Regions from separate parts of the Actinoallomurus sp. CA-142502 genome, predicted to be linked through region 1. Evidence: riboswitches for the same ligand, from Rfam matches in the RefSeq annotation. Region 1 holds a riboswitch; the other holds the start of a gene.
The links. A riboswitch is a leader RNA that binds a small molecule or an ion and turns the genes downstream of it on or off. The one in region 1 is predicted to bind glycine.
Positions count from the first base shown of each region.

Region 2: linked by a shared signal. The riboswitch ahead of gcvP (aminomethyl-transferring glycine dehydrogenase) and the one ahead of gcvT (glycine cleavage system aminomethyltransferase GcvT) in region 1 are both predicted to bind glycine.

Region 1 covers NZ_JBNJMY010000001.1:9,593,325-9,598,823, forward strand. The annotation lists gene ACQEV1_RS44840 (FtsX-like permease family protein) at 1-1,011, opposite strand, end outside; gene ACQEV1_RS44845 (ABC transporter ATP-binding protein) at 1,008-1,685, opposite strand; gene ACQEV1_RS44850 (PadR family transcriptional regulator) at 1,682-2,206, opposite strand; glycine riboswitch at 2,331-2,428, shown strand; glycine riboswitch at 2,430-2,516, shown strand; gene gcvT (glycine cleavage system aminomethyltransferase GcvT) at 2,588-3,691, shown strand; gene gcvH (glycine cleavage system protein GcvH) at 3,688-4,071, shown strand; gene glyA (serine hydroxymethyltransferase) at 4,073-5,329, shown strand; gene lipA (lipoyl synthase) at 5,336-5,499, shown strand, end outside.
Region 2 covers NZ_JBNJMY010000001.1:5,805,181-5,810,679, forward strand. The annotation lists gene gcvP (aminomethyl-transferring glycine dehydrogenase) at 1-2,522, opposite strand, end outside; glycine riboswitch at 2,580-2,690, opposite strand; glycine riboswitch at 2,692-2,789, opposite strand; gene ACQEV1_RS27705 (ABC transporter permease) at 2,859-3,692, opposite strand; gene ACQEV1_RS27710 (ATP-binding cassette domain-containing protein) at 3,692-4,654, opposite strand; gene ACQEV1_RS27715 (TetR/AcrR family transcriptional regulator) at 4,764-5,499, shown strand, end outside.

The DNA of each region.
Region 1 (5,499 bases):
GTACGGGCGAGGCGGGCGCGGAGTGACGCGCCGGCTCACGCCGAGCGGGGAGATCCGCACTCGGCGCAGCGCGAGGCGCGCCGCGATCATCGCCCCGATCGGGACGCCGACGGCGGCGAGCGCGACCTGGAGCGGGTTGAGCGACAGGTCGGCGGCGTAGAACCGCTCGCCGGTGAGCGGGAGCGCGGTCAGGCGCGTGCGGAAGAGGAAGAACAGTCCGAAACCGCCCGCGGTGCCCGCGACCGCCGCGACGCTGGACTCGACGGCCGCGACCAGGGAGATCTGCCGGGGCGTGGCGCCGACCAGGCGCATGGCGGCGAAGCGTTGTTCGCGACGCGTGGCGACGAGCCGGGTGACCGTGCCGATGAAGATCAGCACGGGGAAGAGCAGCGCCGCCGCCGTGACCGACAGGATGAGGTCGATGCCGTTCGCGTTGGTGCCGGCGTTGCAGCTCGAACAGCTGCTGGGCGTCCTGGTGGCGATGGCGGTCACCTTCGCCGCGCCGGGGGCGCGCGAGAGTTCGGCGGCGCTCGCGCCCGCGATGACGTACAGCGAGTCCGGGGACGGGAGCGCGGCCGGGCCGATCGTGCCGATCCGGCGGCCGGGGTAGCGGTCGCCGAGCCGGCCGGGCGGTGCCGTGCGCAGCAGCGCGGTCAGCGCGGGTGACGCGTAGTACTCCCCCGGCCCGGGCGGGCGCGGGATGCCGGGTGGAACGGGTGAGCGGGGCCCGGTGGCGGCGACGTCGACCCGGGTGATCGTCCTGCCCTCGTAGCGCTCGTAGCCGAGGGTGGCCCACAGTGGGTCCGGGGACGGCGGAACACCCGCCGTGGCCTCGGGGGACGCGGAGTTCAGCCAGGCGTAGCGGGCGTTCTGCGCGTTGACCGCGTTGACGCCCGCCAAGGTCGCCAGCAGCAGCCCGACTCCCAGCGCGACGGCGGCCGCCGTGACCACCAGCCGCACGGCCGCCTCTCGCCCGCCCGCCACGGCCAGCCGCACACCGAACCCGATCACGAGATCACCCCGATCGACGTGGTCCTCCCGTCGCGGACGATGACCTCGCGGTCGGCGTACGCGGCCACCCGCGGCTCGTGGGTGACCAGGATGACCGTGGTGCCCTCCTCGCGGGCGGCGGACACGAGCAGCTCCATGACCTGCTCCCCGGTGAGCGAGTCGAGCGCGCCGGTCGGTTCGTCGGCGAACAGCACCCGCGGGCTCGCGACCAGGCCTCGGGCCAGTGCGACGCGCTGGGCCTGCCCGCCGGACAGCTCGCCGGACCGCCGCCGCTCCAGGCCGTCCAGGCCGAGCCGTTCGAACCAGGGGTGGGCCTGCCGGACGGCCGCGCCCCGGCGCATGCCGCCGAGCAGCAGTGGCAGTGCGACGTTCTCCTCGGCGGTCAGCTCGGGGACGAGCTGACCGAACTGGAACACGAAGCCGAAGCGGTCGCGGCGCAGGGCGCTGCGCTCGGCCTCGCCCATGGTGTCCACCCGGCGGCCGTCGAACCGGACCTCGCCGGAACCCGGCGTGAGGATCCCGGCCAGGCAGTGCAGCAGGGTCGACTTGCCCGACCCGCTCGGGCCCATGACGGCGAGGATCTCGCCGGCCTCGGCCGACAGGCTCGCGCCCCGCAGCGCGGGCGTGCTGCCGAACGACAGCGTCACGTCGCGCGCCTCCACGAGAGTCGTCACGGCAGGACCTCGCGTTTCAGCGCGTCGAGCCGGGCCGCGGTGAGGTCGATCCAGCGCAGGTCGGACTCCAGGTGGAACAGGCCGTGGTCGGCGAGCAGCGCGTCGACCAGGTCGCCGGTCCGCTTGGTCTCGGTCAGCTCGCGCATGCGTTTCAGGTGGGCGGCGCGCTGGGCGTCGAGGTACGCCTCGGCGTCGCGGTCGAGCAGCAGCGCGAGCACGACCTTCGTGAACAGCACCGTCTGCAGGTGCGGCTCGGCCTCGACCGGCTCGGCGAGCCAGGACTCGAACTCGGTCGCCCCCGTCTCGGTGATGACGTACCGCTTGCGGTCGGGGCCCGAGCCGGCCTCGGTCTCGCCCACGACCACCTTCCCCGCACGGGCGAGCCGGCCGAGGGTGGCGTAGACCTGGCCGAAGGACAGCGGCCTGCCCCGGCCGAACAGCGCGTCGTAGTCGCGTTTCAGGTCGTACCCGTGGCTCGGCTCCCGTTCGAGCAGGCCGAGGAGGGCGTAGGGAACGCTCATGAGACGGAGGGTACGTCGCGCGTATACTCGCCGTCTATACACTCAGCGTGTATCCGCGTGGCCAGGTGGGCCGATGTGCGGGCTGTCGCCGCGCGACGGGCGCTGCTAGCCTGGCGGCAGCCGTTGATCCCGCGCGGGAGAGCGCCCGGACCGCCAGTCCGGGCCGCCGAAGGAGCAACTCCTCCCCGGAACCTCTCAGGCGACGAAGACCGCGCGGAGCAGGCGACCTCTGGAAAGCGGAGCACTGCTCCCGCCGAAGGTGCAAGCCCCCCGGGCGAAGCTCTCAGGCGCCGATGACAGAGGGGGAGGCGCCGAGACCGCACGCGAACCAGTGGGACGATATGACCCCCGGATCGCCCGCGCGATAAGGAGCCTGCCGCGATGTCCGTTCCGGACACCAAGAAGACACCACTCCACGAGGTCCACGAGGGCCTCGGCGCCACCGTCACCGAGTTCGCCGGTTATCGGATGCCGCTGCGCTACGGCAGCGAGACCGCCGAGCACCAGGCGGTCCGTACCAGCGCCGGCCTGTTCGACCTGTCCCACATGGGAGAGATCTTCGTGACCGGCCCGCAGGCCGGGGCGGCGCTCGACTACTCCCTCATCGGACACCTTTCGGCGCTCGCCGTGGGCCGGGCGCGCTACACGATGATCTGCGACGCCGACGGCGGCGTCCTGGACGACCTGATCGTCTACCGGCTGGCCGCCGAGACCTATCTGATCGTGGCCAACGCCGCGAACGCCGCCACCGTACGCTCAGAGCTGACCGCGCGGGCCGAGAAGTTCGACGGGGCCACCGTCGACGACCGCTCCGACGCGTACGCCCTCGTCGCGGTCCAGGGGCCGAAGGCGCAGGGGATCCTCGGCAAGCTCACCGACGCCGCGCTCGGCGACCTGAAGTACTACGCGATCCTGCCCGGCGCGGTGTCCGGCGTCGACGCCCTGATCGCCCGCACCGGCTACACGGGCGAGGACGGCTTCGAGCTGTTCGTCTCCGCCGGCGACGCCGTGGCGACCTGGGCGGCGCTGACCGAGGCCGGCGGCGACGACCTGCGGCCCTGCGGGCTGTCCTCGCGCGACACGCTGCGCCTGGAGGCCGGGATGCCGCTGTACGGCAACGAGCTGACCGCCGAGACGACGCCGTTCGACGCGGGCCTCGGCCGTACCGTCAAGTTCGACAAGGGCGACTTCGTCGGACGTGCCGCGCTGGCCGCGATCGCCGACAAGGCGCCGGAGCGCACCCTCGTCGGCCTGGTCGCCAGGGGACGGCGGGTGCCCCGGCACGGGTACGACATCGTGGGATCAGACGGCACGCCGTGCGGAGTCGTGACCAGCGGCGCGCCGTCCCCGACACTGGGCAAGCCCATCGCCATGGGCTATATCCACGCGGGTCACACCGAAGACACCGATCTGGCGGTGGACATCCGCGGCAAACATGAGCCGGTCGACAAGGTCGCCCTGCCTTTCTATAGGAGGACCCCGTGAGCAACGTTCCCGAGACCCTTTCCTACACCGAAGAGCATGAGTGGATTACCGAGCCGTCCGACGGTGTTGTGACTGTGGGGATCACCGCCTATGCCGCCGACGCCCTCGGTGACATCGTGTACGTCTCGTTGCCGCAGGAGGGCGCCACGGTCGAGGCCGGGGAGCCCTGTGGCGAGGCGGAGTCGACCAAGTCGGTGAGTGACATCTATGCGCCGGTGACGGGGGAGGTCGTGGCGGTGAACGGTGCGGTCGAGGAGGACCCGGCCGTGATCAACACCGACCCGTACGGGGAGGGCTGGCTACTGAAGATCCGTACCGACGGTGACGGCCCCGACCTGCTGGACGCGCCGGCCTACTCCAAGCTGATCGAGGAGGCGTGAGATGAGCCTGTCCAACGCCCCTCTCTCCGAGATCGACCCAGAGGTCGCGTCGGCCATCGCCGAGGAGCTGCACCGCCAGCAGTCGACCCTGGAGATGATCGCCTCGGAGAACTTCGCCCCGGTGGGCGTGCTCGAGGCCCAGGGCTCGGTGATGACGAACAAGTACGCCGAGGGCTACCCGGGCCGCCGCTACTACGGCGGCTGTGAGTACGTCGACGTCACCGAGCAGCTCGCGATCGACCGCGCCAAGGCCCTGTTCGGCGCCGACCACGCGAACGTGCAGCCCCACTCGGGGGCGCAGGCCAACATCGCGGTGTACTTCGCGCTGCTCCAGCCGGGCGACACCATCCTGGGCCTGGACCTCGCCCACGGCGGGCACCTGACCCACGGCATGAAGATCAACTACTCGGGCAAGATGTTCAACGTCGCCGCCTACCACGTAGGCGAGGACGGCCTGGTCGACATGGACGAGGTCGCCCGGCTGGCGCGCGAGCACCGGCCGAAGATGATCGTCGCCGGCTGGTCGGCGTACCCGCGGCAGCTCGACTTCGCCGAGTTCCGCCGCATCGCCGACGAGACGGGCGCGCTGCTCATGGTTGACATGGCGCACTTCGCCGGGCTCGTCGCCGCCGGGCTGCACCCCTCGCCGGTGCCGCACGCCGACGTCGTCACGAGCACGACGCACAAGACCCTCTGCGGGCCCCGCGGCGGCCTCATCCTGTGCCGCGAGGAGTTCGCCAAGAAGATCAACTCCGCGGTGTTCCCGGGCACGCAGGGCGGGCCGCTGGAGCACGTGATCGCCGCCAAGGCCGTGGCCCTGAAGATCGCCGCGTCCGAGGAGTTCGCCGAGCGCCAGCGCCGTACGGTCGAGGGCGCGAAGGCACTGGCGGCGCGGCTGTCGCGCGAGGACGCCGCCAAGGCGGGCGTGAAGGTGCTGACCGGCGGCACCGACGTGCACCTGGTCCTGGTCGACCTGGTCGACTCGGAGCTGACCGGCCGCGACGCCGAGGACCGGCTGCACTCCATCGGCATCACCGTCAACCGCAACGCCGTCCCGAACGACCCGCGGCCGCCGATGGTGACCTCCGGGCTGCGGATCGGCACGCCCGCGCTGGCCACCCGCGGCTTCCAGGAGGCCGACTTCGCCGAGGTCGCCGACATCATCGCGCTCGCGCTGCAGCCGTCGTTCGACGAGGCAGCGCTTTCGGCCCGGGTGACCGCCCTGGCCGAACAGCACCCGCTATATCCCAGTTTGTGAGATGAGATGACCATCGCCCCGGAAGGCCGCAAGCTGCTCCGCGTCGAGGCGCGCAACGCCGCGACCCCGATCGAGCGCAAGCCGCCGTGGATCAAGACCAAGCTGAAGATGGGGCCGCAGTACCGGGAGCTGACCGACCTGGTGCGCAGCGAGGGCCTGCACACCGTGTG
Region 2 (5,499 bases), 3.8 Mb from region 1:
ATCAGCGTGCCGGCCACCGGGAAGGCGAGGGTCGGGGCGTGGAGGCCGTAGTCGATGAGCCGCTTGGCGACGTCCTCGGCGCTGACCTTCGTCTCCTTGGTGATCTTCCGGATGTCGATGATGCACTCGTGGGCGACGAGGCCGCCCCGGCCGGTGAACAGCACCGGGTAGTGGCCGTCGAGCCGCTTGGCGACGTAGTTGGCGGCCAGCACCGCCGCCTCGGTCGCCTCGCGCAGCCCGTCGGCGCCCATCATCGCGATGTAGGCCCACGAGATCGGCAGGATGCCCGCCGAGCCCCACGGAGCCGCCGAGATCGGGCCGCTGCCGGTCTCCGGACCGGCCTCGGGCCGCAGCGGGTGGTTGGGCAGGAACGGCACGAGGTGCTCGCGCACGCCCACCGGGCCGACGCCCGGCCCGCCGCCGCCGTGCGGGATGCAGAAGGTCTTGTGGAGGTTCAGGTGCGACACGTCGGCGCCGAACTCCCCGAGGCGCGCCAGCCCGACGAGGGCGTTGAGGTTGGCGCCGTCGACGTAGACCTGGCCGCCGGCCGCGTGCACGCTCTCACAGACCTCGGTGATCGTCTCCTCGTAGATGCCGTGCGTCGAGGGGTAGGTCACCATGATCGCGGCGAGGTCGTCGCGGTGCTTGTCGATCTTGGCGTGCAGGTCGTCGAGGTCGATGTCGCCGCTCTCGGTGCTCTTGACCACGACCACCCGCATCCCGGCCATCACCGCGCTGGCGGCGTTCGTGCCGTGCGCCGAGGACGGGATCAGGCAGACGTTCCGGTGGCTCTCTCCGCGTGCGGCGTGGTAGCCGTGCACGGCGAGCAGGCCGGCCAGCTCCCCCTGCGAACCGGCGTTGGGCTGCACCGACACCTTGGCGTACCCGGTGATCTCGGCGAGCCAGGACTCGAGCTCACCGATCAGCTCGACGTACCCCCGCGCCTGCTCCAGCGGCGCGAAGGGGTGGATCTGCGCGAACTCCGGCCAGGTGATCGGCTCCATCTCGGCGGTGGCGTTCAGCTTCATCGTGCAGGAGCCGAGCGGGATCATCGAGCGGTCCAGCGCGATGTCCTTGTCCTGGAGCCGGCGCAGGTAGCGCAGCATCGCCGTCTCCGACCGGTGCGCGTGGAACACCGGGTGCGTGAGGAACTCGCTCTCCCGCCGCAGCCCCCGCGGGATCGCCTCCTGCCGGGTGAGGCCGGTGTGCTCCTCCGTCCGCCCGAACGCCCCCAGCACCGTCGCGACGTGGGCCTCGGTGGTCGTCTCGTCGCAGGAGACGCCGACGTGGTCGTCGTCGACCAGACGCAGGTTGACGCCGTCCTCCGCCGCGGCCCGTACGATCTCGCGGGCGCGGCCGGGAACCCGGGCGAGCACGGTGTCGAAGAAGGCGTCGTGGACGACCTCGACGCCCACCGCGCCCAGGCCGCCGCGCAGCAGCGTCGCGCGCTCGTGCACCCGCTCGGCGATGGCGGTGAGCCCCTCGGGACCGTGGTAGACGGCGTACATGCTCGCCATCACGGCGAGCAGCACCTGGGCGGTGCAGATGTTGCTGGTGGCCTTCTCCCGGCGGATGTGCTGCTCCCGGGTCTGCAGCGCGAGCCGGTACGCCGGCCCGCCGTCGGCGTCCAGCGAGACGCCGACGAGCCGGCCGGGGAGCTGGCGCTGGATGCCGTCACGCACCGACATGTAGCCGGCGTGCGGGCCGCCGAAGCCGTACGGCACGCCGAAGCGCTGCGTCGTGCCGACCGCGATGTCGGCGCCGAACTCCCCCGGCGGCCGGAGCAGTGTCAGGGCGAGGAGGTCGGCGGCGACCACGACCTGGGCGCCGCGCCCGTGCGCCGCCTCGGTCAGCCCCGACAGGTCGCGTACGGCGCCGCTCGCGCCCGGGTACTGCAGCAGCACGCCGAAGAAGTCGCCCTCCGGCAGTCCCCCGGACGTGTCGGCGACGACGACCTCGATGCCCAGCGGCACCGCGCGGGTGCGGATCACCTCGACGGTCTGCGGCAGCACGTCGGCGTCGACGAGGAAGGTGTCGCCGCTCCCCCGCGGCGCGACGCGGTGCGCCAGCGTCATCGCCTCCGCGGCGGCGGTGCCCTCGTCCAGCAGCGAGGCGTTCGCCACCGGCAGCCCGGTCAGGTCGCTCACCATGGTCTGGAAGTTCAGCAGCGCCTCGAGCCGCCCCTGGGAGATCTCCGGCTGGTACGGCGTGTAGGCGGTGTACCAGCCGGGATTCTCCAGGACGTTGCGCAGGATCACGCCCGGGGTGATCGTCCCGTGGTAGCCGAGGCCGATCATCGAGGTGAGCACCTGGTTGCGGGCGGCCAGCTCACGCAGCCGCGCCAGCGCCTCCACCTCGCTGAGCGCGGGCGGCAGGTCGAGCGGGCGGTCGGTGCGGATCCGGGCGGGCACGGCCGCGTCGACGAGCGCGCCGACGCCGTCGTACCCGGCGGTCTCGGCCATCGCGGCGCGTTCGGCCGGGGAGGGTCCGATGTGGCGAGCGGCGAACGGAACCTCGGTCATGGGGAGCCTCCAGGCGAGTCGGGGCGCGAACGCCACCGGGCACGCCGGTGGCCGGTCTCCCCCTCTGTCACCTGGACCTGAGAGCTTCGCCGCGACGGACGCGGCTTGCACCTTCGGTGAGGATCGGCGGCCGATGGAACGGCCGCGGTCTCCCGCTTTCCAGAGGTGCCTCGCCCACGCGGTCCTTTTGCCTGAGAGGTTCCGGGGAGGTTTGCTCCTTCGGCGCCCCGGCACTGGCTGCACCGGGATCTCTCCCGCGCGGGTTCGACGGCGATCTCCACCCTACCGGAGGGTTGTTTCCCCGACGTTAAGCATGGGGCGTGCGGGCCGTAAAGGTCAGCGGTTCAGGGTGCGGAAGCGGCGGACGCTCAGCGGAACGAAGATCACGAGTAGCACGCCGGACCAGAGCAGCGTCGCCGCCACCGGATGCCGCAGCGGCAGCGCGACGTCGCCGGCCGGAGCGCCGGGGTTGCCGAACAGCCCACGGCAGGCCGCGACCGCCGCGCTGACCGGGTTCCAGTCGGCGATCACCCGCAGCCAGGCCGGCATGCCGGCGGTCGGCACGAAGGAGTTCGACAGCATCGACACCGGGAAGACCAGCGGCACCATCTGGTCGGCGGTCTCCTCGTTCTTCACCAGCAGGCCGCAGAGCACTCCCGCCCAGGAGATCGCGTAGCGCAGGAGGATCAGCAGGCCGAACGCCGCGAGCGCCTTCGGCAGCCCGTCGTGGATGCGCCAGCCGACGGCCAGGCCGCAGCCGACCATGATGACCATGCCGAGGGCACCGACCAGGATGTCGCCGCCGACCTGCCCGAACGGCACTGCCGACCGGGCCATCGGCATCGAGCGGAACCGGTCCATGACGCCCTTGGAGGCGTCGGTGGCCACCGCGAGCATCGTGGTCATGAAGCTGGTGATCGATGTCATCGCGAACAGGCCGGGCATGAGGTACTCCCGGTAGTTCCCGCCGCCGGGAACCTTGATCGCGCTGCCGAAGACGTAGCCGAACAGCACGACCATGACGGCCGGGAAGACCAGCGCGCCGACGAGTTCCCCGGGCTGGTTCTTGAGCTGGACGAGGTTGCGCCACACCAGGGTGACGCCGTCGGTGAGGGTCCAGCGGAGCCGGTCCAGGCGTCCGGTGGGCGCGACGGGGGCATGGAGGACCATCAGGCGCTCACCTTCTCCGCGGTCTCTTCGGCCCGGCCGGTCAGGCGGAGGAACACCTCGTCGAGGGTGGGACGCCTCAGCGCGACGTCCTCGACCTCGACGCCAGCGCGGTCCAGCTCGCGCACGACGGCGGGCAGAGTGACGGAGCCGGCGGAGACGGGGACGCTCACCCGGCGGGACTCCGGATCGGTGTCCGGCTCGCCGATCCGGGAGAGCACGGCGGTGGCGTCGGCGAACGCGTCCGCGGCGGAGACGACGACGTCGATGCGGCTGCCGATCTCGGCCTTCAGCTCGTCCGGCGTGCCCGAGGCGATCACCTGTCCCCGGTCGACCACGGCGACCCGGTCGGCGAGCTGATCGGCCTCGTCGAGGTACTGCGTGGTCAGCAGCACGGTCACGCCGTCGGCGACCAGCTCGCGGATCGTGTCCCAGATCTCGCCGCGACTGCGCGGGTCCAGGCCGGTCGTCGGCTCGTCCAGGAAGAGCACCGGCGGCGCGGTGATCAGGCTGGAGATCAGGTCGATCCGGCGGCGCATTCCGCCGGAGTAGGTCTTGACCAGGCGGTCGCCGGCCCCGGCGAGGCCGAACCGCTCCAGCAGCTCGTCCGCGCGCCGCCGGGCGACCCTGGGCGGCAGGTGGTACAGGCGCCCGAAGAGCCGCAGGTTGTCGCGGCCGCTCAGCTTCTCGTCCATCGAGGCGTGCTGGCCCGCCAGGCCGATGCGGTACCGCACCTGGTCGGCGTCGCGGACCACGTCGTACCCCGCGACCCGCGCCCGCCCGGCGTCGGGCAGCGTGAGCGTCGACAGGATCCGCACGGTCGTGGTCTTGCCGGCGCCGTTCGGGCCGAGCAGGCCGAAGACGCCGCCCTCGGGCACCTCCAGGTCGACCCCGCGTACGGCCTCGGTCGGACCGAACCGCTTGCGCAGCCCCTCGGCCCAGATGGCCGGCTCCGAACTCGTCATCTCATCGTTTCCCTTCTACTGCGTACCTCGTACGCTCACTGGGTACACCGTACGCGTAACCGCGTACGCCGTACAAGCCCTGATAGGTTGGCCGATGTGAGAGGGCGGCATGACTGACGCGGCGAACCCCGCGGACGACGAGCGGATGCGGCGCTTCCGCGAAAAGATCGCGGAGTTCGAGGAGGAGCGGGCGCAGGGCCGCCGGAAGCCGACGCTCTGGGAGCGCATCGAGGGCCCCGGCCGCGGTCCGCGCCCGGCGCTGACGCATGAGCAGATCGCGCGCGCCGCCGTCGAGATCGCCGACGCCGAGGGGCTGAGCGCCGTGTCCATGCGGCGCCTCGCCGAACGCCTGGGCGTCGCCACCATGGGCCTGTACCGCTACGTCACCGGCAAGGACGAGGTCTACGAGCTGATGCTCGACGCGGTGCTGGCCGAGATCGACCTGCCGGACGGGGGCTGGCGCGAGGTCGCCGACGGGTACGCCCGCCAGTTCCGCGCGCTCAGCCTGCGCCACCCATGGACGATCCAGGCCTTCGCCCGCGTCCCGGCCTCCCTGTCCCCCAACAGCGTCGCGCTCACCGAGCGGGCCCTGACCTCCATCGAGGGTCTCGGCCTCGACGTGGACACGATGATGGCGGCGTTCGGCGCGGTGACCTCCTTCGCGCGCGGCGCGGTCTTCGCCGAGGTGGCGCAGCGGGAGGTCCTGGAGCGCAAGGGGTGGGAGTCCGAGGACGACGTACGGCTGGCGTACGCGCCGTGGGTGCGGTGGATGCTGGATTCGGGCCGCTATCCGGCGCTGGGCCGCTACATCCTCGAAGGGTCGAACCAGGACGACGCCGACTGGC